One region of the Kosakonia sp. Marseille-Q7440 genome, then DNA from elsewhere that is predicted to be linked to it. Evidence: predicted binding sites of a transcription regulator. Region 1 holds the regulator's gene; each other region holds the start of a gene.
What was found. Region 1 encodes Fur, which represses iron uptake genes when iron is present. Its sites were predicted from a motif close to ATAATAATGAGAACNACTATCAA; they were not measured.
Positions count from the first base shown of each region.

Region 1 (9,775 bases):
ATGCTGCTGGCGCAGCTTAAAGCCCTGCGCGGATAGCGATTCTTCTGAATCCTCATCAAATTCCCCTTTTCGTGTGGCATACAGTGCAGTCCGCGGCAATAGCAGTTTCCGCGTTCTTCTCTGTTCTGCTATGATTGCCCTTATCTGTGGGCTTAGCGCTCCCCCTATACTCATTAAGATTCAAGAGGTTATTTTACTCATGGCAATTACAGGCATTTTCTTCGGCAGCGACACCGGCAACACCGAAAACATCGCCAAAATGATCCAAAGCCAGCTTGGTAAAGACGTCGCCGATGTTCATGACATTGCCAAGAGCAGTAAGGAAGATATCGAAGGGTATGACATCCTGTTGCTCGGCATTCCGACCTGGTATTACGGTGAAGCGCAGTGCGACTGGGATGACTTCTTCCCGACGCTGGAAGAGATTGATTTTAATGGTAAGTTAGTGGCGCTGTTCGGCTGCGGCGATCAGGAAGATTACGCTGAGTACTTCTGTGATGCGCTGGGCACCATTCGCGACATTATTGAACCGCGCGGCGCGACGATTGTGGGCCACTGGCCGACTGCCGGTTACCATTTCGAAGCTTCAAAAGGCCTGGCTGATGACGATCACTTTGTAGGTCTGGCGATTGACGAAGACCGTCAGCCAGAACTGACCGCCGAGCGCGTGCAGAAGTGGGTGAAGCAGGTTTCTGAAGAGCTGCATCTTGATGAAATCCTGAATGCCTGATTTTTATGGCGCAATCTGCTGGTTGCGCCGTATCAATAGGTAAAAGCAATCGAAATAATTGCTACATTTTTTTAACTTTCCTACTCATCCCTGTACAATAAGCGCTGCTTAACGTAGTACGCCCGACCGGGAGTTGTCGGCGATACCACGTTTTAAAAGCTTACTTTACTTGAGGGCTTGCAGTTTTCATTTATACATGGCAGTTCTATAATGATACGCATTCGCCCGGGTGCATTCCTTATAACTTCCGAGAAGGAAGTGAATCGTATAGCAACAGGACAGATTCCGCATGACTGACAACAATACCGCATTAAAGAAGGCCGGCCTGAAAGTCACGCTTCCACGTTTAAAAATTCTGGAAGTGCTTCAGGAGCCGGATAACCATCATGTCAGTGCGGAAGATCTTTATAAGCGTCTGATCGACATGGGTGAAGAGATTGGTCTGGCAACGGTGTACCGTGTGCTGAACCAGTTTGATGACGCCGGGATTGTCACCCGTCACAACTTCGAAGGCGGCAAGTCTGTTTTCGAACTGACGCAGCAGCATCACCACGATCACCTTATCTGCCTCGACTGCGGTAAAGTTATCGAATTCAGTGATGACTCCATCGAATTGCGCCAGCGCGAAATTGCCGCTCAACACGGCATCCGCCTGACGAACCACAGTCTCTACCTTTACGGCCACTGCGCCGAAGGTGACTGCCGCGAAGATGAACACGCGCACGACGCAAAATAAGTTCTTCTGAACGTTAAAAGCCAACCGTCAGGTTGGCTTTTTTTATGCCTGCCGGCTGAGCGGCGCGTTAAAAGGTTACGCCGCTCAGAGAGGAAAGCGATCAGGCTTTCAGGCTATCGACGCGGCTGACGCGCCTGCCATCCGGGCTTAAGGTGCGCAGCTGAATTTCTCCTTTAACCTGTGGACGGGATTTCGCTTCATAGTGCTGCCATGTTTTGCCGCGATCGAGGGAGTACTCGACCACCAGCCCCGGGAAGCGGATGTTGACCTCCAGCACACCGTCAACAATTCGCGCCCCTGGCACCGGCAGACGATAATGGATGCCGGCTTTATCCAGCTTCGCCAGCTCGCGATGTCCCAGCAGATTGGCAAAACGCTGCCAGTCTGCCGTTAAGGCCTTCTGATCGACCCACTGCGTCTCGCCGCCTTTGTATTCACGGCCCGCCTGGTAATCCAGCTCCCAGCTTGCGCGGTGCCATGCCCGCTCAGCGACGGCGACCAGACGCGGATAGATCATATACTCCATCTGCTCATCCGTGCGCACCACTTCGCTCCACAGCTCGGCGGAAAGCCCGTAGGCGCCAGGCCACGGCTTGTCTGATTTGGCGCTGAACGCGTTGCCGTCACGGTCGACCGACGTTTCCGCATTTTGCGGCATGTTGTCCGGTGCAAAACTGAAGATCTTGCGCTCATCGCTGAAACGCGTCCCCCAGTAGTAGCCGCTTTCATCCGGGTGAACTTCACTCGGGAAGTCGAGATAGACGTAGTCCGGGTTGGAGACCACCACGCGGAAGCCTTTGTTCGCCCAGTCATTGACGGAATCGAAACCGCCCCAGTAGAGCGCATCCCAGAAGTTGACATTCACATGTCTGGTGGCAAAAACAGAGGCGTCTTTGGCATCTTTAAGCCCATCCTGCCACGCCTGCATCACATCAATGCCGTGCGCCTTAACCAGCTTGCTCACCTCAGCGCCAAAGTAGCTGGAGAGGTGCTCAACGTCGCTCACTTTCCCGGCTTTGATCATCGCCTGGCAGGCCTCCGATTTCGCCCACGGCTTATCCTGCCTGCTCTGATCGATGATGCCTTTACCCGGCTGCGGATCTTTCACATCCGTATAGCCAGCCCCCAGGTAGATATTTTTCGCTTCATCGCCGCCGAAGTGCCAGGTGTGTAGCGGCAGACCCGCTTCTCTGTGCATCTGCTGGATTTCGCCCATCACCTTATCGACAAAGTTGCGCGAGGAGTCCAGGCAAGGATTGAGATAACCGGTGCGATCGTAGAACTGTACGCCAGCGGTAACAGAGGTATCCGTCGGATCGAGCAGGCGGTAACGGCTCGCCTCGCTCTCTTTACCCTCTTTTATCAGGCGATGGTAACGCGCCTCCATTGAGATGACCGCCGCGCGCGCATGGGCGGGCATATCGATCTCCGGGATCACCTCAATGTGCCGCGCTTTGGCATATTTGAGGATCTCGATATAGTCGGCGCGGGTAAAGTAACCGCTGCCGTTGTTATCACGATCCGGCCCGGATCCCAGCTGCGGCAGCAGGCACTGCTTCTCGCTCAGATCGTGGCAGCGCTGGCTGCCAATCTCAGTCAGCTCCGGCAGCCCGGGGATTTCAATGCGCCACCCTTCATCGTCCGTCAGATGGAAGTGGAATTTATTCAGCTTGTAGGCTGCCATCTGATCCAGCAGGCGCAGCACCGCCGCTTTGCTGTGGAAATTACGCCCGACATCCAGATGAATACCGCGATAGTCGAAGCGCGGTGCATCTTTCGCCATCAGAGCGGGGATGGTCATCGCCCCCTGCGCGGGGAGAAGCGAAAGCAGGGATTGCAGGCCATAGAAGACGCCGCTCTGATCAAAACCGGTCACCACCGCCTCTTTATCACTGATACGCAGCTGATAGGCACCGTTGATCGCCTCCTCACTCTTGAACGCTTTACGCACAATTTCGGTACGTAGCGGATAACTCCCCTCTTCCACGCCGAGCATGGCGAAGCGCGCTTTAATGGCATTTTGCGCATCAGGCATCAGCGCTGAAAGGTCAAATTTCATCCCCTGGCTGAGATCGATATCCCGACCGTAAATTTTTACCTCGCGCGGCGTCGGCACAATCTGCCCGCGCAGCGAGGCGAGGTTCATCGCTTTGATATCGCTGTTTTGCGCAAAGCGTGCTTCAGCGGTCATCAGGATATTTTTATCGTCCGGCGTCCGCTGCCATTGCTCGCCAAGCGGTGTGACGAACTGGGCAAGATCTTCCGTATTGGTATTGGCGATGGTTTTTGGCGTCGCTTCCTCACCTGTGACATACCAGCGCGGCAGCACATCGGTAATAAAGAGTTGCCAGTACTCATTAATGATTGGGATCTCAACGGACTGATTCGCCGGAAAACCAGTAAATTGCCCGGTAGGCTCAAGCTTATGCAGATCGCCCATGATATGGGTCACTTTGAACTGCGGGTTCGCGACTTGCAGAACGGGGCGAATACTGTGGAAGTAGATAGCCCACTCGTTATCGGTCACTGCCTCGCCTTTGTTGGTGAGCGTGATCACCGCTTTGTTGCAGGAGGCCCAGTCTGCGCCGAGCTTCGCACAATCAACGCCATGCTGTGCGGCAAAGTTATCTTTTACGGCGTAGTTCAGATTGAACTGGCTGATGGCGTCAACCGTGCTCTGGCTTGCCAGTGCCGCGCCGCTGCCAAGCAGCGCTGTGACTGCGCCCGCCAGCAGGCTTAAACGTGCTGTATGCATTCTCTGTTCCTTAAGGTTGCCAATGCCCGGCAACAAATTAATTAGAAAAGGGTAAACGGCGCGATGACCATCAATTTCACGTCGCGCTCATCCTGGAAAATGTTGCCGTAGCCGCCGGCATAGCTCGGGATAGCGGCGTGGTTGTCATACTGGGTAAAGTGCAGTTTAAACATCGTCCCTTTGGCGCGCCCCTCTTGCAGGGTATAGATGGCATCCAGGCTATATGCGGACTCTTTCAGACGATAACCGGCGCTGTACCACGCATCCGGCACGGCCATTTCGGCCGGTTTTGCGCCCCAGGCGTAGGCGTAAGAGGCCCCAATTTGTAAGCCGGGCAAGTTGCAACTCTCCAGATCGTACATCGCCCCCAGGAAGAGCGCTTTTTCGCCATTGGCATTGAAGTCGGAGCGGTTATCCCACCAGATATCAAGACGACCATTAGAGGAGGCATAGGTTGGCGTCATGCGCTGCAAAAAGTAGCCCTGCTGGCCTTCTGCTTTTACCCATGTTCCTTCGAGGCGCAGCGCGAGTGGTCCGACCGTGTAACCGAAGGTCAGCGCCTGCAGCCAGGCGGTGCCGTCGTAAAGATCGTTGATGCCGCGATCGCTGACTTTGTCGCGGGCACCATAAAACTGATAGCTGGTGCTGAACGGTTGATTTGCCACATCCAGCTGGTAGCTGGCTTTTGCAAAATATTGATCGACATAGCCCTGCGCCTGGCCAAACGCAGCCTCCAGCACGAGGTTATTTTTGAAATCATATTTTGCGCCGAGCGAATGGAGATAATCGACCCGGTGCTCTCTGTCGTTTTGCCAGAACTTATCCATCTCGATATGCCATGGCGCTTTATATCCATTGGCCCACATATACGAAACGCTCAGCGCGCCAGCATCGCCATAGTCGTTATTAATGCCCGCTTCCGCGCCCTGGTAGGTGCCCGGCATAAAACTCCAGTGCGGCGCTAATAGCGTCTGCCCGGTGGGTTGAATATAACCGGCGCGCGCCCAGAGAGCGCCATATTTGAATTTTGCTGCGGCTTTATAGAGGCTGATGCCGCTTTTATCACCGGACCAGCGCTCTTTATAGGCTTTATTACTGGCGGAGAAAGCAATTTCATTTGGGTGAGCGCTATCTCCGTTTTCCGCCATTTCAATCGCCGTAAAGGCAGCGATATCCAGGCCAAACATATCTGCCGCATAGCCTGATTGAAAATCCAGCCTGGCATTCCACGTGGCGTGAGAGAGGTTCGTTTTATATTTATTATCGAGAATATCTTTACGGTCGCGCTCACGCTGCCAGTAATAGATCCCGCCGGTGAGCGTTGAGTCATCAATAAAACCGCTTGCCTTCGCCTGCGCGGGAAGCGCCAGGCCTGACATGGCGATAACGGCGGCAATAGCCAGCGATAGCGAACTCCGTTTACCTGCAAACGCGCACATACATTGATTCCTTTTAAATGTAAAAATCCCCGCCGCGGCGGCGATAAAAATTAACAACAGGAAGTCTGTTATAGATATTCCCTAAGTAAACAACAGCACAAAGCCTATTTTTCGCGTTGTGAATTATCAACGTCTTTTTAAGCAAAAATAACGGAGTATGACGAAGTGCACAGAATTAAATGAGGATTAAATATCGTTTCATAAACCACGCAAATAAATAACCAATCCGTATTCAGTCGATATTTAATTCTTTATTAACGAGAGGGTTTTATCACTATTCTGATTACTGCTTCCGCAACATTCCAGAAATAAAAAAGCAGAACACCAACAGAGGGAAGATATTAATTTTCGGCACGAATATGTATTAATTGTAATGCGCAGGTTAATAATAAAAAACGCCGCAAGAAGCGGCGTTATTTCATAGTGGCCACTGATTGGTGCAATCAGTCGCCGATTTTAGCCCAGGTATCACGCAGGCCTACCGTGCGGTTAAACACGAGTTTGTCCGCGGTGGCATAGCGGCTATCGAGGCAGAAGTAGCCTTCGCGCTCAAACTGATACGCTTTGCCCGCCTGCGCCTCTTTCAGCGATGGCTCGGCAAAACCCTGTTTAATGACCAGCGATTCCGGGTTGATGGTGGCGAGGAAATCCTCGGCGGCTCCCGGGTTTGGCACGCTGAACAGACGATCGTAGAGACGAATTTCAACCGGCTGCGCATGCTGCGCGCTGACCCAGTGGATCACGCCTTTAACCTTGCGGCCATCGGCAGGATCTTTACTCAGCGTCTCGGCGTCGTAAGAGCAGAAAATGGTGGTGATGTTGCCTTCGGCATCTTTCTCAACGCGTTCCGCTTTGATCACATAAGCGTTGCGCAGACGCACCTCTTTGCCGAGCACCAGACGTTTGTACTGCTTGTTAGCTTCTTCGCGGAAATCAGCGCGATCGATCCAGATCTCACCGCTGAACGGCACTTCACGGGTGCCCATCTCCGGCTTGTTCGGATGGTTCGGCATGGTGACGATTTCGCTGCTGCCCTGCGGGTAGTTTTCGATAACCAGTTTCACCGGGTCGATAACCGCCATCGCGCGCGGCGCGTTTTCGTTGAGATCTTCACGAATGCAGGATTCCAGCGACGCCATTTCAATGGTGTTGTCCTGCTTGGTCACGCCAATGCGCTTGCAGAATTCACGGATAGAAGCAGCGGTATAGCCACGACGGCGCAGGCCAGAGATGGTCGGCATACGCGGATCGTCCCAGCCCTCAACGTGCTTGTCGGTCACCAGCAGGTTAAGCTTACGCTTGGACATCACGGTATATTCGAGATTCAGGCGCGAGAATTCGTACTGGCGCGGGTGAACCGGAATGGTGATGTTATCCAGCACCCAGTCATACAGACGACGGTTGTCCTGGAACTCCAGCGTACAGAGGGAGTGGGTGATCCCTTCCAGCGCATCGCTGATGCAGTGGGTAAAGTCGTACATCGGGTAGATGCACCACTTGTTGCCGGTTTGATGGTGTTCAGCAAATTTAATACGGTAGATAACCGGGTCGCGCATCACGATAAACGGCGAAGCCATATCGATTTTCGCACGCAGACAGGCCTTACCCTCTTCAAAACCACCCGCACGCATCTTTTCAAACAGCGCCAGGTTCTCTTCTACGCTGCGATCGCGGTACGGGCTGTTTTTACCCGGCTGCGTCAGCGTGCCGCGGTATTCGCGGATTTCATCGCCGGTCAGTTCGTCAACATAGGCCAGGCCTTTGTTGATCAGTTCAACCGCGTAGCTATACAGCTTATCGAAGTAGTCTGAGGAGTAGCAGATGTCGCCAGACCAGTGAAAGCCCAACCACTGCACGTCGTTTTTGATTGACTCAACGTACTCGATATCTTCTTTTGCCGGGTTGGTATCATCGAAGCGCAGGTTGCACTGGCCGTTGTAATCCTGTGCGATACCGAAGTTCAGGCAGATGGATTTCGCGTGGCCGATGTGCAGGTAGCCGTTCGGCTCCGGCGGAAAACGGGTATGGACGGTGGTGTGTTTACCACTGGCCAGATCTTCATCAATGATCTGGCGGATAAAGTTAGTCGGGCGGGCTTCAGCCTCACTCATCACAGGTTCCTCAAGGCGTAAACAACGTATAACGGCATATGATCTAATAAGAGAGCGCAGGAAACAACCTTTACTTATACAAATCACTGATGCTCAGGGGAAAGGTATTCAGGCTCGTCGCCATGGCGACAGTGCTCTGTTGTGACCGCTTTTGTTAGTATTACCGGGCTATTTATTATCTCGCTTCCCCCTCCACGAGTCAGGTATCCGGGCGCTTCGATACACCATGACCATTCAAACTGCTCTGTACCGTGGATCCAGAACACAATTGGCGACCATCTGGCGCGTTTTTCAACCTTGATATGCCCCTCGGCATCGGCATGAAACGGCTCCGGTGGATCCTGAATAGTGGGCGGAAAACGTATAGTCTGCAGCCACAACGTCGCATTCGTAAGGGGTTTGCCGTCGCGATTAAGTACATCCACTTCATAATGCGGGCGAATAGTTGCGTAACGCGGAATACAGCCGCTTAGCGCCGTCGTCATTACCAGCGCGTAAAAAATCCTTTTCATTATTCACCTCTGTAAAATAGCGGCGTCAGTATGGCACTGATTAAACGACGGGTAAAAAAAAGCGGCGGAGGAGATCCCCCGCCGCTTAAGGCTAATGTGCCGACTCAGGAGCAATCAGCCTTTAATTTCGTACAACGGTGTCTGACCCGCAACGACATGACCTTGCGCCTTAATGACAAGGCCGCTGAAATCATCAATATTGCTGACGACAACCGGGCTAATCATTGAGCGGGCATTGGCATTGAGGTACGCCAGATCCATTTCGAGGATCGGTTGACCGGCAACCACTTCCGCGCCCTCTTCAACCAGACGGGTAAAGCCCTGACCGCCCAGTGCAACCGTATCAATGCCCATATGGACAACGATCTCGGCACCTTTTTCAGTCTCCAGGCAGAAGGCATGGTTGGTGTTGAAGATTTTCACAATCGTACCGGCCGCCGGAGAAACTACGGTTTTATCCGTCGGTTTTACCGCCACGCCGTCGCCTACCGCTTTGCTGGCAAAGGCTTCGTCCGGCACCTGCTCCAGCGCCACTACCTCACCGGTAACCGGGGATAAGAGTTCGGCAATCACGACTGAATTCGGCACCGCCTGCGGTTTTGCCGCGGCGGCTGGTGCTGTCTGAGCCGGCGCTGCATTGCTGCTTGCCGCGGCCGGGACATCCCCTGCCGTTTTCATGGCGTTGGCAATTTTCTCAGCCACAAAGCCGACAATAATCTGCACGCTGGTTTTATTGAGACGAATCACGCCGGTTGCGCCCAGGCGTTTCGCCATCGTTTCGTTGACCAGTGAAGAGTCATTCACGTTAAGACGCAGACGGGTGATGCAGGCATCAATACCGGTCAGGTTCGCCGAGCCGCCGACGGCAGCAATGTACTGACGCGCCAGGCCGCTGACATCCTGCTCGCTGTTAGCGCTGATATTGACATCCTGACCATCGGTTTCATCCCCGGCAACGGCCAGTTCACGACCCGGGGTCAGCATGTTGAATCGCTTAATGGTGAAGCGGAATACCACGTAGTAGATAACAAAGAACACCAGACCCTGCGGGATCAGCATCCACCACTGGGTCGCCAGCGGGTTACGCGAAGAGAGCACCATATCCACCAGCCCGGCGCTGAAGCCGAAACCGGCAATCCAGTGCATGCTGGCTGCGATATAGACAGAGATACCGGTCAGAATGGCGTGAATGACATACAGCACCGGCGCCACGAACATGAAGGAGAACTCCAGCGGCTCGGTGATGCCGGTAAAGAAGGCGGCGAAAGCACCGGCCATCATAATACCGAGCACTTTGGCCTTGTTCTCAGGACGCGCGCACTGGTAGATCGCCAGCGCCGCACCCGGCAAGCCGAACATCATGATCGGGAAGAAGCCCGCCTGATAACGCCCGGTGATCCCCACCGTCGCTTTACCGGCTTCGATAGACTGCGCGCCGCCGAGGAAGTTAGGGATATCGTTAATACCCGCCACGTCAAACCAGAAGACCGAG
Region 1 covers NZ_CBCPLT010000001.1:1,165,445-1,175,219, reverse strand. The annotation lists gene ybfE (LexA regulated protein) at 1-36, shown strand, start outside; gene fldA (flavodoxin FldA) at 200-730, shown strand; gene fur (ferric iron uptake transcriptional regulator) at 1,020-1,466, shown strand; gene ACWPW2_RS05290 (beta-N-acetylhexosaminidase) at 1,567-4,221, opposite strand; gene chiP (chitoporin ChiP) at 4,263-5,660, opposite strand; gene glnS (glutamine--tRNA ligase) at 6,104-7,771, opposite strand; gene ACWPW2_RS05275 (membrane lipoprotein lipid attachment site-containing protein) at 7,855-8,283, opposite strand; gene nagE (N-acetylglucosamine-specific PTS transporter subunit IIBC) at 8,398-9,775, opposite strand, start outside.

Region 2 (9,775 bases), 1.4 Mb from region 1:
CGAAGCATGCGAAAGGGGAGTATTTCGGCCCCTTCCCGAACGGCTATGCGGTGCGGGAAACGCTGGCGTTGTTGCAAAAAATCTTCCCTGTTCGCCAGTGCGAAAACAGCGTCTATCGCAACCGCTCTCGTCCGTGCCTGCAATACCAGATTGGCCGCTGCCTTGGCCCGTGCGTCGAGGGGCTGGTGAGCGAAGAGGAGTACGCGCAACAGGTTGACTACGTGCGGCTGTTCCTCGCTGGTAAAGACGATCAGGTGCTGACCCAGCTTATCGCGCGAATGGAGAAAGCCAGCCAGGCGCTCGATTTTGAAGAAGCTGCGCGCGTGCGCGATCAAATCCAGGCAGTACGCCGCGTAACGGAGAAACAGTTCGTTTCCAATAATGGCGACGATCTGGATGTTATTGGCGTGGCGTTTGATGCTGGCATGGCCTGCGTCCATGTGCTGTTTATCCGCCAGGGCAAGGTTCTCGGCAGCCGCAGCTACTACCCGAAAGTGCCGGGCGGCACCGAGCTTGGCGAAGTGGTCGAAACCTTTGTCGGCCAGTTTTATCTGCAGGGCAGCCAGATGCGCACGCTGCCGGGCGAAATCCTGCTCGACTTTGACCTTACCGATAAAACCCTGCTGGGTGATTCCCTCTCAGAACTGGCCGGGCGTAAAGTTAATGTGCAGACCAAACCGCGTGGCGATCGCGCCCGTTATCTGAAGCTGGCGCGCACCAATGCCGCGACGGCGCTCAGTACTAAGCTTTCTCAGCAGTCGACCGTCCACCAGCGGCTTGCCGCGCTGGCGAGCGTGCTGAATCTGCCTGCGGTCAAACGCATGGAGTGCTTCGATATCAGCCATACTATGGGCGAGCAGACGGTCGCCTCCTGCGTGGTATTTGACCCCAACGGGCCGGTGCGCGCCGAGTATCGCCGCTATAACATCACCGGCATTACGCCGGGCGATGACTACGCGGCGATGAATCAGGTGCTGCGCCGCCGCTATGGTAAAGCCATTGAAGAGGACAAGATCCCTGATGTGATCCTGATTGACGGCGGTAAAGGGCAACTGGGTCAGGCGAAAACCGTATTTGCCGAGCTGGATGTGCCGTGGGATAAACATAAGCCGCTGCTGCTGGGCGTAGCGAAGGGCGCAGATCGCAAAGCCGGTTTAGAGACGCTCTTTTTCGAGCCGGAAGGGGAGGGGTTCAGCCTGCCGCCGGATTCACCCGCGCTGCATGTGATTCAGCATATTCGCGATGAATCGCACGATCACGCCATTAGCGGACACCGTAAAAAACGGGCGAAGGTGAAGAACACCAGTTCGCTCGAAACCATCGAAGGGGTGGGGCCGAAACGTCGGCAGATGCTGCTGAAATATATGGGCGGTCTGCAAGGGTTACAGAACGCCAGCATTGAGGAAATTGCGAAAGTGCCGGGCATCTCGCAAGGTCTGGCAGAAAAGATCTTCTACTCGTTGAAACATTAGGGGCTCTGTAGCAACATAGAGCGAAATTTTACGGACAACAGACAGTTAACGCCAACATGCGATTCAATATTCCTACGTTGCTCACCCTTTTTCGCGTCATCCTGATCCCGTTTTTCGTTCTGGCGTTCTATCTGCCGTTCCACTGGGCGCCGTTTGTCTGCGCCCTTATTTTTTGCTGCGCGGCGGTAACTGACTGGTTTGATGGTTATCTGGCGCGTCGCTGGAACCAGAGCACGCGCTTTGGCGCCTTTCTCGATCCGGTGGCCGATAAGGTGCTGGTCGGGATCGCGATGGTGCTGGTGGCGGAGCACTATCACAGCTGGTGGGTGACGCTGCCTGCGGCAACGATGATTGCCCGTGAAATTATCATCTCCGCCCTGCGGGAGTGGATGGCAGAGATGGGCAAGCGTAGCCGTGTGGCGGTCTCCTGGATTGGTAAAGTCAAAACCACGGCGCAGATGGTGGCGCTGGTGTGGCTGCTGTGGCGGCCGAACCAGTGGGTTGAGTACGCCGGCATTGCGCTCTTCTTTGTCGCCGCAGTGCTGACGCTGTGGTCGATGCTGCAATATCTCAACGCTGCGCGCGGCGATCTGCTCGAACCGTGATCGTTTCGTCGCAAATTTCAGCAAACGATCGTGCTTTTGAAAAATATCGTTGACTCATTGCGTCAGGTAAGTAGAATGCAACGCATCGGAAGGCGGCACAGCTTGCCAGAAGATAATAAAATCAAGCGATTACAACACGCTTGATGACGCGGGAATAGCTCAGTTGGTAGAGCACGACCTTGCCAAGGTCGGGGTCGCGAGTTCGAGTCTCGTTTCCCGCTCCAGATTTACGCATCGGCTGTTACAGCGGGTGCTGGCTGAAAAGCCTGAAGGATTTTGGCGCGTTAGCAAAGCGGTTATGTAGCGGATTGCAAATCCGTCTAGTCCGGTTCGACTCCGGAACGCGCCTCCAATTTCTTCCCGAGCCCGGATGGTGGAATCGGTAGACACAAGGGATTTAAAATCCCTCGGCGTTCGCGCTGTGCGGGTTCAAGTCCCGCTCCGGGTACCATGGGGAAAAAGCAGAATAATCAAAGCAATAAGCAGTGTCGTGAAACCACCGAAAGGTGGTTTTTTTGTGCCTGAAATCTGGCTTCGTCAGGCTTTCGCCATTAGGCTCCGCCATAAAAAAGGCCGCCAGCTGGCGACCTTTCTACTCTCGGGTTAAAACCCGCAGGCTTTCGTAGTTAACCCACTTCCGGCAGCCATCCTGCCACAATCAAAAACTGAATAGTAATAATGGCGATACCGCAGGCGAAGATCAGGCACAGCGCCGGTTTCCCGCCGAGTACGCGATAACAGCTTTGCGGATGATGTTTGCGGCTCTGCCACGCCAGCATCGACGGCAACAGCAGGGCTAATACCGCAAGCGCAACGCCTGCGTAACCGAGCGCCATCACAAAACCGCGCGGGTAGAAGAGGGCAAACGCCAGCGGCGGCAGAAAGGTGATGATGCCCGTTTGCAAACGGCCGCTGACACTATTGAGGCGACGGAACAGATCGGCGAGGTAATCAAACAGGCCCAGCGAGACGCCGAGGAATGAGGTAGCCAGCGCCAGATCGGCAAAGAGGTGGATCGCCAGTTCGACATGTGCAGAGGCGACGACATCGCGCAGCGCCAGCAACAAGCCATTAAGCCCTGACTGGCTGGCAAGCAGGCCCATAAAGGTATGAGAGTCGATGCTGCCAAGGGTCGCCAGCTGCCAGAAGATATACGCCACCAGCGGAATAGCGCTACCGGTAATAAACACTTTGCGCAGCTGGCGAATGTTGCCGCCCATATAGCTGACAATGCTCGGCACGCTGCCGTGAAAACCGAACGAGGTAAAAATCACCGGCAGCGCTGAGAGCGCCAGCCCTTTTTCCAGCGGCATAGTCAGCAGGTTAGCCTGATGAACATGCGGCATTAACAATGCCAGCATAACCACCAAAAAGAGGATTTTGGCGCTGAAGAGAAAACGGTTGAAGAGATCGACCAGCGAGGTGCCAATGCAGACAACGCCGCCAGCCACCAGCGTAAAGATCAGCACGCCCGCGCTCGACGAGAGCGAAACGTTAAACCACTCGCTGATACTTGAAGCAAGCAACTCGCCAGCACCGCTGATATAGGCAGCCGTCAGCGCGTACATCAGAAACATCATACTGAAGCCGGTGATCCACTGACCGTAACGACCCAGATAGCGCTGCGCCAGCGAGCCCAGCCCGGTCTCAGCCGGAACATGCTGATAGACTTCAAGCAGCAGCAGGGCGGTATAACACATCACTGCCCATAAGATGAAAAGCAGCCCCAGCGTCGTTGCAAACCCTACGCCCGCTGCTGCCAGCGGCATCGCCAGCATGCCCGCACCAATGGTGGTGCCAGCGACAATAAATACACTTCCAAGTGCCCGATTTTTCACACTTTCCTCTATTTCTGAACTCACTGCACACGCAATACGCGGCGCAGAGTAAGATAATTCCACCGTTTCGTCAAATGACCGTTACATCTGTTGTAATCTTTTGTTTACGCTTTATCGTGCGGACGAAAAAGAGCAACCACCGCTGGTGTTAAGTGCGGAATCAGGCATTTTGTGACAGAGGATAATCAGAGAGTAGTGTTGTGGAGCAGAAAGAAAAAAGGCAGTACAGAATTAACTGCACCGCCCTTATTATTAATTTTGTGCGTCGAGGGTCGCCAGCTCTTTATCAATAAAGTAGAGGCCTTCACCACTTTTACCCGCCAGCGTTAATTTATCAATTACCGATTTAAAGAGTTTCTCTTCTTCATGCTGCTCGGCAACATACCACTGCAGGAAATTAAAGGTCGGATAATCCTGCGACATCATTGCAACGTGCGCCAGCTCATTAATTTTTTGCGTAATATGCTGCTCATGTTGGTAAGTCGCGCGGAACAGTTCATCAAGGGAGGCATACTCTGCGACCGGTGAAGCAATATTCGCGATGCGCGGCAGGCTGCCTGTGTCCGTCAGGTAGTCGAACAGGCGCTGCATATGGGTCATCTCTTCCTGCGCGTGGCGGCGCAGAAACGCGGCGGCGCCTTCAAAACTGTGGTAGCTGCACCATGCGCTCATCTGTTGATAGAGCAGGGAGGAGAAGAGTTCCAGATTCATCTGTTCGTTGAGTTTTTCGATCATCTCTGCTTTTAACATCGCACGGCTCCGGAATTAAAAAAATAACAGGGGAAAGTGCCGCCACTATAATTTGTTATTTAATTATTTGCAAAAGGTAAAATAATAAAGCGTTTGATTAATAAAGAGAATGCGAATAACACGCATTGCCGGAGGAATATGTAAATGAATGAGAATTGTTTTGATTATTAATAAAAGAAAAAGCCAGCAATAATAGCTGGCTTAAGAATTTACCAGGCCGCGCGGTTGGGGTCGATAGCGATACCGCGACACTGATATTGAATGGTGATTTTGGTGTTCATGCAGCCCGAACCGCTGATCAAACTACAGGTCTGCACAGGCTGACCAAATGCCACGGCGGTAGCGTAACCCAACTGCTGGCACTGTTTGTTGGCGGTGCCCTGTGCGACATACTCATCATAACGCGCGGTCTGCATCATCTGCTGATTAAAGCTCAGACGCACCACGCCGCTGGTGGTGTCCACACTGCTCACTTCTGCTTCTTTGGTGATGGTGCACCCGGCAAGGAGTAACAGCGTGGCGGCAATAACGACTCTCTTCATGACGTTGCTCTGCTTCATTTTTTGCATCTTCTCATCTTAATCGCGCCCTTTGTGCGGCAATCGACGGAATAACCCCCCGAACACCCTCTACTAATCAGGACGGCAGGAGCGGGCCGTTCAAAACTGTGAGGCGGCTTTTGATTTTTAAAACCATTTTTCACTAAATTTGAAAGTATGTTTGTGAGGTAGTAAGGTTTAGGTAACCTTTGCTATCCGAAGCACGTCTACAGGAGATAAAAATGAAAATTGCACTGATGATGGAAAACAGCCAGGCGGCGAAAAACGCCATCATTCTCAAAGAGCTGAAAACCGTAGCCGATGAGAAAGATTTCCCGGTGTATAACGTCGGCATGAGCGACGAAAATGACCATCATCTGACCTATATCCACCTCGGTATTATGGCCAGCATTCTGCTCAACTCTAAAGCGGTGGATTTCGTGGTGACCGGCTGCGGCACCGGGCAGGGCGCGCTGATGTCGCTGAACATCCATCCGGGCGTGGTCTGCGGTTACTGTATCGATCCGGCCGACGCCTTCCTGTTCGCGCAGATCAACAACGGTAACGCGCTGGCGCTGCCGTTTGCTAAAGGCTTTGGCTGGGGCGCAGAGCTGAATGTGCGCTTTATCTTTGAGAAAGCCTTTACCGGCCGCAACGGGGAAGGTTATCCGCCGGAGCGTAAAGAGCCGCAGGTGCGTAACGCCGGGATCCTGAACCAGGTGAAAGCAGCGGTGGTGAAAGAGAACTATCTCGATACGCTGCGCGCCATCGATCGCGAACTGGTGAAAACCGCCGTTTCCGGCGAGCGTTTCCAGCAGTGCTTCTTCGAGAACTGCCAGAATAAAGAGATCGAAGCCTTCGTGCGTGAAGTGCTGGCCTGATAGTCATCTTGCCTGATGGCGCTACGCTTATCAGGCCTACGTTTCTGTGGTCGGTTTCGGGCTTTTGTAGGCCGGATAAGGCGCCATCCGGCAATGCATTGCGATTTCACAATAAAAAAGCCCGGTAGCGCAATGCGTGCCGGGCTTTGTTTTGTAGGCCGGATAAGGCGTAAGCCGCCATCCGGCATCTCTGTTTAACGACTTTTCTGCGACACCGCGCTGCCGGCATCCTTCGTCAAGCGCAGCGTATCAATCATTCCTACCAGACAGATCAACGCAATAAAGACAAACGCCAGCCGGAAACTGATCCCTTCCATCCCGCCGATCCCTAACCAGCCGCTGATATGCTCGCCAAGGCGAATGCCAATCGCGCCAAGCGTAATGCCCAGCCCCACCGCCAGCTGTGTCGCCGTGCTAAACAGCGTATTGGCATAACTCATCTGCGCGGTGGGCACATCGGCAAACGCCAGCGTGCTGACGCCGGTAAACTGCACCGAGCGAAAGACGCCGCCAAGATAGAGGATGGCAAAGATCAGCCACACCGGCGTATCGGCGGTAAGAAACGCGCAGGCCAGCAGGGCTATCACATTTAGCGCGCCGTTAATCAACAGCAGCTTACGAAAGCCAAGCCAGCGGATAAGCGGCGTGGTCGCCGGTTTAATGGACAAATTCCCGGCAAACACCGCCAGCACCAGCAGCCCGGCGTGGAAGGGATCCATACCAAACCCGACCTGAAACAGCAGCGGCAGCAGAAACGGCACTGCGCTGATCGAGGCGCGAAACAGCGAACCGCCATACATAGTGACGCGAAAAGTTGGTACCTGCATCGCGTCCAGGCGGATCATCGGCCACGCGTGGTGGCGGAAATGGCGCAGCGTAAAGGCAAACATCACCGCGCCAAGCGTCAACAGTGCCAGCGTCAATCCACCCTGTGGGTGTTGCGAACCGAGCGCTTCCATTGCGTAAACCAGGCTCACCATCGCCACGCTGGTGGTGAGAAAGCCGGTTAAGTCGAAGGGACGGCGCTCCTCTTCGCGGATGTTGGGAATAATGCGCAGCGCCAGCGCCATCCCCAGCAGTCCGAGCGGCACATTAATAAAGAAGATCCAGCGCCAGTCCGCGTAGTGGGTAATAAACCCGCCGAGCGGCGGGCCGATAATCGGGGCCACCAGCGCAGGCCATGTCAGCGTAGCGATAGCGGTAATCAGCTGATGTTTGGGCGTGGTGCGCAGCACCGCCAGCCGCCCGACCGGCACCATCAGCGCGCCGCCCATCCCCTGCAAGATCCGCATTGCCACAAACATCTCGACGCTGGTGGAGAGGCCGCACAGCACCGAGGCGAAGGTGAAGATCGCCAGCGCCAGCGTAAAGACGGTGCGCGCGCCGAAGCGATCGGCGATCCAGCCGCTGGCGGGGATCAGTACAGCAAGCGTAATCAGATAGGCGCTGATACCGATATTGAGCGCCACCGCTTCGACGCCAAAGGTTTTTGCCATATCCGGCAGCGCGGTGGCGATCACCGTGCCATCAATAAACTCCATAAAGAAGGCGCCCGCGACCAGTAATGCAGCGGGAGAAACCGCACCTCGCGTTTGCGCAGGGGAACTTTCGGTCATTGAGAGTCTGCCATCCACAAAAAATAATTGAAGAAGCTAAAAATATTTTTAGCGCGCTAACTGTCGGATTTGTCATCAGATTGCTCATAAAACTACGCCAGTTTCAATTTTTGAAACGTGATTTCGCTCTCAGATAGATTGATTTTTGTGACGGGCGTCATATTATGTCGCCCATTAAGGCTCAACACCTGCCTGACTAGTTGCCGGAGTGAAAAATGAAACTGCGTAAAATCCTGAAGCATATGTTTGAAACCTATTGCAAGACCTTCAAAGACGTACCGCCTGGCGCGATGTTCTGAGAATAAAAAAACCTGCTGCGGCAGGTTTTTTTGTCTCTGCGCAACGCGGCCGCGCGCAAAACTACTCTTGCCCGCCGTTTCCCGCTACTATGGCGCCCTTTCAATAAGGAGCTTCCCATGTCGCAAAACACCCCCGCCGACCAGGAGCTGGTCTCTGACGTTGTCGCCTGCCAGCTGGTCATCAAACAGATCCTTGATGTGATTGACGTTATCGCGCCGGTTGAAGTGCGTGAAAAAATGGCTAACCAGCTTAAAACCATCGACTTCTCGACCCATCCCGCCGCCGCCGATCCGGTGACGCGCCGGGCGATTCAAAAAGCCATTGCGCTGATTGAACTGAAGTTCACCCCGCAGGGCGAAGCGCACTAACGCGCATATTATCGACATCCGGCCACGGGTCTGTGACGCAGCGAGGATTTTGAAACGCTGTTTTGATCAACAATAACGCCACCTGTTTCACCTGACCTCAACGGCAAGGAGTCGGTCATGAAAAAAGTGGCGGTATTGTTAGCGCCGGGTTTTGAAGAAGCGGAAGCGATTATCACTATTGATATTTTGCGCCGCTTAGAGATTGAAGTAGAGACGCTGGCCTGCGCGGATACCCGCGCGGTGGTCAGCTATCACGCCATTCCTATGGTGGCAGACAGCACCTTGTCCGAGCGGCAAGCGACGCTGTTCGATGCCATCGTCCTGCCAGGCGGGCCGCAGGGCAGCGTCAACCTCGCGGGCAGCAGCGATGTCGTGCAATTTGTTAAAGCCCACGATGCGGCAGGGAAACTGATCTGCCCCATCTGCTCCGCCGCTGCGCGCGTGCTGGGCGGCAACAATCTGCTCAACGGGCGTCGGTATGTTTGCTCCGGCGATCTCTATCAACAAGTGCAAGACGGCGAGTATGTCGATGCACCGGTCGTTGAAGATGGCAACCTGATCAGCGGCAAAGGTCTGGGACACGCTTTCGACTTTGCCTTTACGCTTGCCGCGCGCCTGCTGGGCGACGAAAAACCCGTTCGCGAACACGCCGATCACATCTACTACCGCTGGTAATCGTTTCGCCCGGCCGCGCCCTGTGGCCGGGTACAAGGATAAGCTGGCTGACGTTATGGATTATCCTGCTTTCACCCTTGCGATTTGTCTGACAAAAGCCGCCGACTTTATGGCTAAATCCGCTGAATTTATGTACGGAATTACTGTAATTCAGCCGTGTGATGCCGCTCTCCTATGGAGAATCAATTTCCCGCTAAAACTATTTCCAGCACAGATGTCCATCTGATGCATGGGCGCTAATGCCTTGTTTTTTGAACTTTTAACAATAGCAATTATTTCTGTTCCCTACATAAAAGCGTGTTTAAGCCGGAGTTTACCATGCACAAATTCACTAAAGCGTTGGCGGCCATCGGCCTGGCTGCCGTTATGTCACAATCCGCTATCGCTGAAACCATGAAGCTCGGGTTTCTGGTTAAACAGCCGGAAGAACCCTGGTTCCAGACTGAGTGGAAATTCGCTGACAAAGCGGGCAAAGAGTTAGGTTTCGAGGTGATTAAAATCGCCGTCCCGGATGGCGAAAAAACGCTGAACGCCATTGATAGCCTGGCGGCCAGCGGCGCGAAAGGGTTTGTCATCTGTACGCCGGATCCGAAACTGGGCTCCGCTATCATGGCGAAAGCACGCGGTTACGACATGAAAGTGATTGCCGTCGATGACCAGTTCGTCAATGCCAAAGGCAAGCCGATGGATACCGTTCCGCTGGTGATGATGGCGGCCAGTGAAATCGGCGC
Region 2 covers NZ_CBCPLT010000001.1:2,567,917-2,577,691, reverse strand. The annotation lists gene uvrC (excinuclease ABC subunit UvrC) at 1-1,472, shown strand, start outside; gene pgsA (CDP-diacylglycerol--glycerol-3-phosphate 3-phosphatidyltransferase) at 1,529-2,077, shown strand; tRNA gene ACWPW2_RS12045 (tRNA-Gly) at 2,226-2,301, shown strand; tRNA gene ACWPW2_RS12040 (tRNA-Cys) at 2,356-2,429, shown strand; tRNA gene ACWPW2_RS12035 (tRNA-Leu) at 2,442-2,528, shown strand; gene tyrP (tyrosine transporter TyrP) at 2,704-3,915, opposite strand; gene ftnA (non-heme ferritin) at 4,168-4,665, opposite strand; gene yecR (YecR family lipoprotein) at 4,875-5,207, opposite strand; gene ACWPW2_RS12015 (RpiB/LacA/LacB family sugar-phosphate isomerase) at 5,447-6,085, shown strand; gene ACWPW2_RS12010 (MFS transporter) at 6,280-7,701, opposite strand; gene azuC (stress response protein AzuC) at 7,917-8,000, shown strand; gene ACWPW2_RS12000 (DUF2766 family protein) at 8,118-8,369, shown strand; gene ACWPW2_RS11995 (DJ-1 family glyoxalase III) at 8,487-9,044, shown strand; gene ACWPW2_RS11990 (arabinose ABC transporter substrate-binding protein) at 9,363-9,775, shown strand, end outside.
Region 2: ftnA (non-heme ferritin) is a predicted target of Fur. The motif match lies at 4,814-4,836, and genes of this name have one in related genera.

Region 3 (9,775 bases), on a different contig from region 1:
ATGGAGGCCGGTGCTGTTTCTTTCGTCCAGAAAGGGGTGGTGCGGGTGTGGACATAATTCGCGGGTATGGCAATGCGTTGCATATTTCGTCCTCTTTTTATCTCAGCCACTATTGTTGCCGAAAGGGGGGGAAGCATATGTTGCATAGCATATACCTGTTATAAAAAATATCGACTATTTTTTATAAATGTTATTTAAAGTTGATGAGATAAATCTTCACAAACCTATTTCGTGCTACTTTTTATACTCCATAAGGATAATATTTATAAAAAAAAGTGCGGTAAAAATGAAAACTTATCGTTAGCAAATAAAATTATTTCTTCGGCGATGGTAAATAAATGCCCCCAAAACGGGGGCAACGTGTTTATTGCAGAAGGGTGCTCTCCCAGCCCTCGAAGATCGCCGCTACGTTATACTGCGCGGCGTCCGCCTCGCTGAGCTGATAGCGCTCACCGCCCTGCCCGGCGCCTGGCCCACGGTTACTGGCCTCATAAAAACGGCTGTCCTGTGGGTAAAACCAAATTTTATCGCCGTGCTTATCTTTGCCGGACATCTTGTCCCAGCCGTAGATATGGTCATCAATCTCGCTATTGATAATTGCCGCCAGGCCAATGGCGTTCGGGTCGGCATAGCGCCCGTCGCTAAACTGGGTGGTCGGGTGCCACGGGCGGCCCAGCGCAAAGCTTTTCGCCGGCACGCCCGGCTCTTTGCTCAACTTACTATTGATAATAAACAGGCCAAACCGCTCCCCGGCCTGGGTGGCAGGCGCAGTGAGATAACCGTACGGCGGCGCGGTGTCATCACGGTTGCGGGCAATGATTTCGCAGCGATCGAACACCGCGATACCGGGGCCGAAGATAAAATCGACATGGCCGCTGATGGCACAGTCGGTGAAGTAACTGCGGCTGCCCTGCTTGCTGTAGAAAGTGTCCTGGTAACCTTCGAGGCGAACGTGGCGAAAACGCGCTCTGTCTGCCCCTTCTGCCACCATCAGCGCCACCGCCTGGGTATCTTTCAGCTTCTGCGCATCGCCTTCCGGCAGCGCGGCGTTGGCGGGAAAATCAAAGGTATTGCGGATAGTCAGATTCTCCAGCGTTACGCCGCTGGCGCGGATCTCTACCGTGCTGGTACGCCCGGTGCCAAGCTTCTGCCCCTGCTCATCCAGCGCACCTGCGGGGGTATTGGCTTCAATCACCGTGCCCGCCATCGATTCCCCGATCAGCGTGACGGGCTTTTCAATCACCAGCCGCTCTTGCCAGCGCCCCTCTTTAATCAGAATGCGCCACGGCGTGCCGCTCTGCGGCGCGGCGTCCAGCGCCTGGCCGATAGTGGAAAATTCACCAGCCTGCGGCGTCGGCGATACCACGGCGTTCCACTCGGCCGCCTGCGCGCTGGCGCTCAGGCAGACCAGCAGCAGTGCGGAGCAGTGCAGGGTTTTCATTGTTCTCTCCTTGGTTTTTGGACAAAGGCAGTTCATGCAGCCAGGGCACAGATCTGCCAGATATGACGCTTTGCCAGCGCTGCGCGCCGGTTGAATCGGGATCTGCTACTGGCAAATAGCGGCCTCTGTCCAAAGTCAGAAAAGAGAGTCGGCTTAACGGGCTGTAATGCTGTTATTTTTTTACACCAGCATAGGTCAGTAAAAAGCTATTGCGCATTTTAAAACACTGTTTTGAGATCAAACTCAAACTTATCGACCGCATTGCTTAAACGAGAATCAAAACTATTATCACGATAAAAAAGAGAATTTATTCCTGTGCGACCAGGTTGTTTCTGAATGCGGTTATATATGGCAGCAGGTTGATTAATTGGCTAAAAAGACCTTAAATCAGAAGAAGATATTTTACCTGGCCTCAGGAGTGCTTTTCTGGCAACCTTTGCTTCCCTTTGAGGGGGTAAAAAATTAACATTGCCCGACGTGGTTTTAATATTTGAACGCGGACTCAACCTGCAACGGTAAGTAAAATAATCATGAAAAATAAAAAGATAGACACGATGGCCCGCGTCGCTATGCGCATCAGGGGCTTATCAGTAAAGGAAAAGCGTCTTCGCTACCAGGATAAGATGTATACCTTTAAATATGTTTCTGGACATTACGAAGTCTTTTTGGACGGAGAAAAAGTTGACGTCTTCGTCACGGAAAACATCAACCAGGCGATTGCGGATTTTAAAGAAAAAAATAACAAAAACAGGCGCTGATAAACCTGTAAATACGCTTTTCTGCCCCGCGTTTACTCCTGTAATTAAATCTTAGAGAACACATAATACCGCGCGACATTACCGTTCGCGCCGGTCTTTTCTCGCCCCTCATTAATTTGCACAAGAAACAACCTCTTAAAATTGGTAGCTAAATCACAAGCTTAGGTATAATTTTTTTACATAAGCTGTTTACATGGTAACGATAATTCATATCATCTTGATAATTACTCTCAACTTGAGAGCGGTGTTTACCGCGACCGGTTAAGGTCGTTTTCACCTGCATAATCAGGAACGTTATAAGAATGAAAAATCGTTACCTTTGGGCTATTAACCCATGTTTGTTGATGATGTTATCCGCACAGGCCGCAGCACAAGACGCAAAAGAGGAGACGCTGGTGGTGGCCGCCAGCCGCGCTAATCACAGCGTCGCCGATATGGCGCAAACCACCTGGGTCATTGAGCAGGCTGACATTGAACAGCAGGTTCAGGGTGGTAAAGAGTTAAAAGAGGTGCTGGCGCAGCTTATTCCGGGAATGGATGTCAGCAGCCAGGGGCGCACCAACTACGGCATGAATATGCGCGGGCGCTCAATGATGGTGATGGTCGACGGCGTGCGCCTCAACTCATCGCGCACCGACAGCCGCCAGCTTGATTCGATCGATCCCTTTAATATCGCGCGCATTGAGATTATCTCCGGCGCGACCTCGCTCTATGGCGGCGGCAGCACCGGCGGCCTGATCAATATCGTGACCAAAAAGGGGCAGCCGGAGACGGAAGTGGAGTTCCAGACCGGCACCAAAAGCGGCTTTAACAGCCATAACGATCATGACGACAATGTTGCGGCCTCGGTCAGCGGCGGGAATGATAAGGCCTCCGGTCGACTGTCGGTTGCTTATCAGCGCTACGGCGGCTGGTATGACGGCAAAGGCGATGAGGTAATCATCGATAACACCCAGACCGGCCTGCAATACTCTGACCGACTGGACGTGATGGGCACCGGCACGCTCAACATCGATGAGCACCAGCAGCTGCAACTCACCACTCAGTACTATAAAAGCGAGTCTGACGGGAAACACGGCCTCTTCTTAGGCGAAAACTTCTCGGCAGTCACCGGTACCGCTAACGCCTACAACAAAGGCAACCTTGATGCCGACCGGATTCCGGGCACCGAGCGCCACCTGATTAACCTGCAATACTCAAACACCGATTTCTGGGGCCAGGATGTGGTGGCGCAGATCTACTACCGCGACGAGAGCCTGGCGTTTTACCCCTTCCCGACCCTCTCTAACGGACGAGTCACCAGCATCGGCGCTTCGCAGCAGAAGACCGACTTTTATGGCGGCAAGCTGACCATCAACAGCAAACCGGTTGATGCCCTGACGCTGACCTGGGGGATCGATGCAGAACATGAAGCGTTCGACGCCAATCAGCAGTTTTTCAACCTGAACAGCGCCGCCGCCAGTGGCGGGATGCAGCTCGATAAAGCCTTTAAGGTTGAGCGCTATCCGGGCTACAGCATCACCAATATCGCGCCGTTCCTGCAAAGTAGCTATGACATTGACGCTATCACCCTGAGCGGCGGCGTGCGTTACCAGTACACCGAAAACCGCGTCGACGATTTTGTCGGTTACACGCAGCAGCAGGCGATTGCCAACGGCAGAGCCACTTCAGCGGATGCCGTGCCGGGCGGGAAAACGGATTACAACAATCTTCTGTTTAACGCCGGTATCCTCGGCCATCTGACCGATCGCCAGCAATTGTGGTTCAACTTCTCGCAGGGCTTTGAGATCCCCGACCTGGCAAAATATTACGGTGCCGGTACCTATCAACTGGTCGATGGTCACTACCGCCTGCTGAACAGCGTCAATGTGAACGATTCGAAGCTGGATGGCGTAAAAGTTAACGCCTACGAACTGGGCTGGCGCTACACCGGCGATAACCTGCGCACGCAGATTGCGGGCTACTACTCCCTCTCCGATAAAACCATCAACATCAATAAAAGCGATATGACTATCAATATTGATGATGATAAGCGCCGCATTTATGGCGTCGAAGGCCAGGTGGATTACTTCTTTACCGACAGCGAGTGGAGCACCGGGGCTAACTTTAACGCCATCAAATCTGAGACGCGAGTCAGCGGGAAGTGGGAGAAACTGACCGTTGACAGCGCCAGCCCGTCAAAAGTGAGCGCGTGGATCAACTGGGCGCCGGGCGACTGGACGCTGCGTTTGCAGAGCACGCAAAGCTTCGATCTCTCCGACGCCGACGGTAAGCGCATCGATGGCTATAACACGGTTGATATGCTTGGCAGTTACGCCCTGCCGGTGGGCAAAGTGAGCTTCAGCGTGGAAAACTTGCTGGATGAGGAGTACACCACCGCCTGGGGTCAGCGTGCGCCGGGATTATATAGCCCAACCTATGGCGCGCCGGGGTTATATACCTACAAAGGACGTGGTCGGACATTTGGCGTAAATTATTCGGTTCTCTTCTGATATCTACTGCCGCCTGGTACACAGGCGGCAGTAATTCTCAGCCGAATGCCTGCTTATAATCAATCTTGCTTGCCTTACCTTAAGCCAAATAGAGTAATTGTTTTTGAGTTATTTCTTAATTAACTCACTGAGAATATAAAATATATTAATTAAAACGGCGAAGCATTATTGCATATCCGTCGGGGTAGATTCGCCGGGTGCAATCTGTTGCGCCTGTTTTATTTTGCTCTGCTGAGCCGTTTTGTTGAGTGCTTCAAGCTCCTGGGCACGCGCTAACTGCTCCTGCGTTACTTTTCTCCCGGTAAAGGCATCAATCATTTCGGTTCGCCCATCGGGATATTTCACAACGCTTACCAGCCGTCCGCCAAACTGCGGAATACCGGACATCTCGAGCGCATAATCAATCTCTTGATTTTCCAGCTTTTTCTTTTGGCGTACCGGCTCTTCGGCTTTTACCTCTTTGCTCTCTTTATGGCTCTCCGCTTTGCTGGAAAGGGTCACTTTTATGCTCTCATCCTGATAGGTATGAGCCTCTTTGACATTCTCTGTAGAGGTGGTCATCGCCGCTTTATGGGTGGCGTGTTCGTGTGTGTTGGCAAGCGGAGGGCTTGCCTGAATAGCCTGAATTTCCTGCATAATTCTCTCCGCGTGTAGTTAACAGATAATGAGCTGATGACTCTTCCAGGATGAGTCGAAAAGAATATCCCTATAACGTTTATCGTCAGCCTGAGAAAACAAATTAATAAGAAATAATGGTAACAGTAGCTTAATTATAGACTTTTTAAAAATAAGAAAAGACTTATTTAATACAATAAGAATTTTACTTAAAGAGACGGAATAATAATGAATCCATTTTAAGTCAGTGCATTTAAATAAAACTTTTGTCGGCAACCAGCGAAAGATAGCGCGGCCGATAACCACAACAATGGCCACTCTTTTCCTCCCGGATTGTGGTGTATCCTCGCCAAAGGCGACTGCTACACTGCAAAGCATGTAGCCCGACAACATCAAACATCACAGAGAGGGAAACGCTATGTCAGACAACTATCAACCCCCGAAGGTGTGGACGTGGGATCAATCCGGCGGCGGCGCGTTTGCCAATATCAACCGCCCGGTTTCCGGTGCCACCCATGAAAAAGCGCTGCCGACGGGCAAACATCCGTTGCAGCTCTACTCCCTCGGTACGCCGAACGGCCAGAAAGTGACGATTATGCTGGAAGAGCTGCTGGCGAAAGGCGTCTCTGAAGCGGAGTATGACGCGTGGCTGATCCGTATCGGTGAAGGGGATCAATTCTCCAGCGGTTTTGTCGACGTCAACCCGAACTCGAAAATCCCGGCGCTGCGCGACCACAGCACCACCCCGCCGACCCGCGTGTTTGAATCGGGCAATATCCTGCTCTATCTGGCAGAGAAGTTTGGTCATTTCCTGCCGCGCGATCTCGCCGCGCGCACCGAAACGCTGAACTGGCTCTTCTGGCTGCAAGGCTCCGCGCCGTTCCTCGGCGGCGGCTTCGGTCACTTCTACAGCTATGCGCCGGTGAAGATTGAATACGCCATCAACCGTTTCACCATGGAAGCCAAGCGTCAGCTCGATGTGCTGGATAAACAGCTGGCGGAACATCAATTTGTCGCGGGCGATGAGTACACCATTGCCGATATGGCGATCTGGCCGTGGTACGGCAACGTGGTGCTGGGCAATGTCTACGATGCGGCGGAGTTCCTTGATGCGGGCAGCTACAAAAACGTCCAGCGCTGGGCGAAAGCGATCGCTGAACGTCCGGCAGTGAAGCGCGGCCGCATGGTTAACCGCGCCTTCGGCCCGGCGAATGAGCAGCTGCATGAGCGCCACGACGCCAGCGATTTCGATACGCAAACCGAAGATAAACGCGGCGCATAAGGAAATGATCAAGACGGCGCGCCAGCAGGCGATTGTGCAGCTTCTGAAGAGCCAGCAGTCAATCACCACTGCCGCGCTCGCCGCTGAGCTTGCCGTCAGCGTGGAGACCATTCGCCGCGATCTCAACGCTCTGCAAATGCAGGGCAAAATCATTCGTCGGCATGGTCGCGCCCGCACGCTGGCGGACGGCAGCGAACCCTTTCGCGCCCGCTTAAAAAGCCACTATGCGGATAAAGCCGATATCGCCCGTCATGCGCTCAACTGGGTGGAAGCCGGAATGACGCTGGCGCTGGATGCCAGCTCAACCTGCTTTCACCTGGCGCGGCAGTTGCCGGATATCCCGCTGACGGTGTTTACCAACAGTTTGCCGGTATGCGAAGTGATGGCCCGTCGCCAGCATAGCGAGCTTATCTGCTCCGGCGGTCGGCTGGCGCGCGGTGAGCGTTGCTACGTCAATCCGGCGCTCGCCAGCCTGCTTAAATCGCTGGAGATCGATCTGTTTATTTTTTCCTGCGAGGGGATTGATGGCAACGGCGAGATGTGGGATTCCACACGGCATAACGCGGCGTTTAAAGCGGCACTGCTGCGCCGGGCGCAGCAGTCGCTGTTACTGATTGATAAAAGTAAATTTTACCGGGCCAGCGAAGCCAGCATCGGTAATCTTTCACTGGTGACGCAGATGATTACCGACGCGCCCCATCCCTGAGGCGCACGTTTGCAGAATCAGAATGCGACCCACTCATCGGACGATGCGCCGGGTTTGCGGGCACTGCCACGGCTCATGTCAGGTTTCACCAATTTGGCAGCGGTGGGTTTATGCTCCTCTTCACCAGTCAGGCGGAACTTCTGCACAGAACGTTGCAGCTCTTCGGTCTGACGCTCCAGCGCAGCGGCGGCAGCTGACACCTGCTCAACCAGCGAGGCGTTCTGCTGGGTAACGTTATCCATCTGCGTGATGGCAACGCCCACCTGCGAGATCCCTTTGCTCTGCTCGGCAGAGGCGGCGGCAATCTCTTTCATAATGGTGGTCACTTCACGCACGGCGCGCAGAATGCCTTCCATCGTGGTGCCGGTGTCGTTGACCAGCTGCGCCCCTTTCTCAACGCGCGAGACGGAGTCGGCGATCAAGGTTTCAATCTCTTTTGCCGCGCCCGCGCTACGGCTGGCGAGGTTACGTACTTCCCCGGCCACCACCGCAAAACCACGGCCCTGCTCACCGGCTCGCGCCGCTTCTACCGCCGCGTTAAGGGCGAGAATATTGGTCTGGAAAGCGATGCTGTTAATAACAGTGGTAATTTCGGCAATCTTCTTCGAACTGCCGGAGATACCGTCCATTGTGTTGATCACCTCTTTCACCAGCGCACCGCCTTTGCTGGCAGTGGCCGAGGCAACTTCCGCCAGCTCGCTCGCCTGGCTGGCGTTGTCGGCGTTCAGTTTCACCGTAGCGGTTAACTCCTCCATGCTGGCGGCCGTCTCTTCCAGCGCGGCGGCCTGCTCTTCGGTACGCGAGGAGAGGTCATTATTGCCGGTGGAGATCTCCGTTGCGCCGCGCCAGATGTTTTCGCTGCCGTGGCGGATACTGCTTACCGCTTCACGCAGGCTATCCTGCATCGCTAACAGCAGCGGGATCACCTGGCCGACGCAGTTACGCCCCATATCTTCCAGCGGCTGGCTGAGATCGCCCTGCGCCATCAGTTTGAAGTGCTCGCGAATACGGGTCAGCGGTTTAACCAGCATGGTGACCAGGTAGCGATCCGTAAACAGCAGGATCAGCAGGCCCAGCACTATTGCGATAATGATCGCCGTGCGGGTGGTGCTGGTCTGGTGATCGACCATCACGCGGGTTTCATCCAGCATCACGCCAGCGGCTTTGTTAAAACTCTCGGTCGCCACGCCAAAGTTGCGGCTCAAACCAGGCGTAACATTATTGGCCTGCGCGCGATAGGCTTCCGGCGAGCCCTGCTGCGCCAGCTGCATCTGCGGGTTGACGCCCTGCTCCAGCAACGCCTGCCAGCCAGCGATCACCTCTTCAGAGACTTTCGGATCCATCGGCCCTGGCGAAACGGCTTTGAAGTCGGCAAGGCGTTTTGCCATGTTATCCAGCGCCTGTTGCGCGGGCGCCATGTCCGGCGTTCCCCCCGCTGCTTTGGCTTCCATCACGCGGCTGAGGCGCGTCACAAAGCGAAAGTATTGATCGTTGCCCTGGCTCAGAAGCGTCATTTGCGTCACCAGCTGGCGGTCGATTTCATTACCATCGGCAACTTTTGACAAAGAAGAAACGCTATACAGACCGACGCCAGACCACAGCACGCTGAAGATCCCGAGGATCACCAGCAACACAGCGCGTATAGTGAAGTTACGAAGCATATTCATAATTTTAATCCTTGCGGTGAAGGTAGACCCTCGCCTGCGGGCGAGAGTTATCACTTTTATCGGCACACTTTTGGGAAGTTGTATGGTCGGTTTAAAATATTTATGTAAAAAAGAGGCCTCTTTTTTTTATGGCTATCACAAATTTTGTCACCTATTAAATGGTTATTCTGCTAACTTTTTGTTGCGCAAACGAGCTTGCACAACAAATCTAACTTATTGATTAAAAACAGATAATATGAAAAACGAGAATAAAGGGGATAGCTGGCACAGTTTGAATTTATCGGTATAAAAATAAAAGTTTGTTTGCTTAAAATATTAAAAGACAGAATTTTATAAAATTATTAATAACGAGAAACCAACAATTCTCGACGAATTTAATTTATTTAACCCGCCTCACAAAGAACTCAATAATTAATAACAGTGCGTTTTAAGGCGCTTATCTGAGAGCCCTGCCCGCAAGACTTTACGCGCCGTTATCAACGCAAAAAGCTAATAACCATGCGCCCTGCCGTCACGCGGGCTGACCGTCGTGATACTAAGCTCATTTTTATTACGCGTAATGCCATCGCTTCTTCTTATATTTCACCGCCTTTTGCGATGCTGGCAGGAAAAAGGGTTGCGGCTTTTTACCCTCGCTCCCCAGGAATTTTCGCAGATTTAAGCCACGCATGAAGAGAATTAAGCAGCAGTGTAAGGCTCACACAGAACATTATTTGTGGCCTCTGTTTGCCTTCCGCTCAGCGAAGCTTTTGCTGACAGGCGATCGCACGTAAGATAGAAACGTTGTTTCAAAACCATCAGGCACCGCCAGATA
Region 3 covers NZ_CBCPLT010000002.1:811,574-821,348, reverse strand. The annotation lists gene ACWPW2_RS17840 (DUF1971 domain-containing protein) at 1-83, opposite strand, end outside; gene ACWPW2_RS17835 (pectinesterase family protein) at 365-1,441, opposite strand; gene ACWPW2_RS17830 (hypothetical protein) at 1,972-2,199, shown strand; gene ACWPW2_RS17825 (TonB-dependent siderophore receptor) at 2,502-4,691, shown strand; gene ACWPW2_RS17820 (hypothetical protein) at 4,857-5,327, opposite strand; gene yghU (glutathione-dependent disulfide-bond oxidoreductase) at 5,725-6,588, shown strand; gene fucR (L-fucose operon activator) at 6,596-7,294, shown strand; gene ACWPW2_RS17805 (methyl-accepting chemotaxis protein) at 7,312-8,961, opposite strand.
Region 3: ACWPW2_RS17825 (TonB-dependent siderophore receptor) is a predicted target of Fur. The motif match lies at 2,411-2,433, and genes of this name have one in related genera.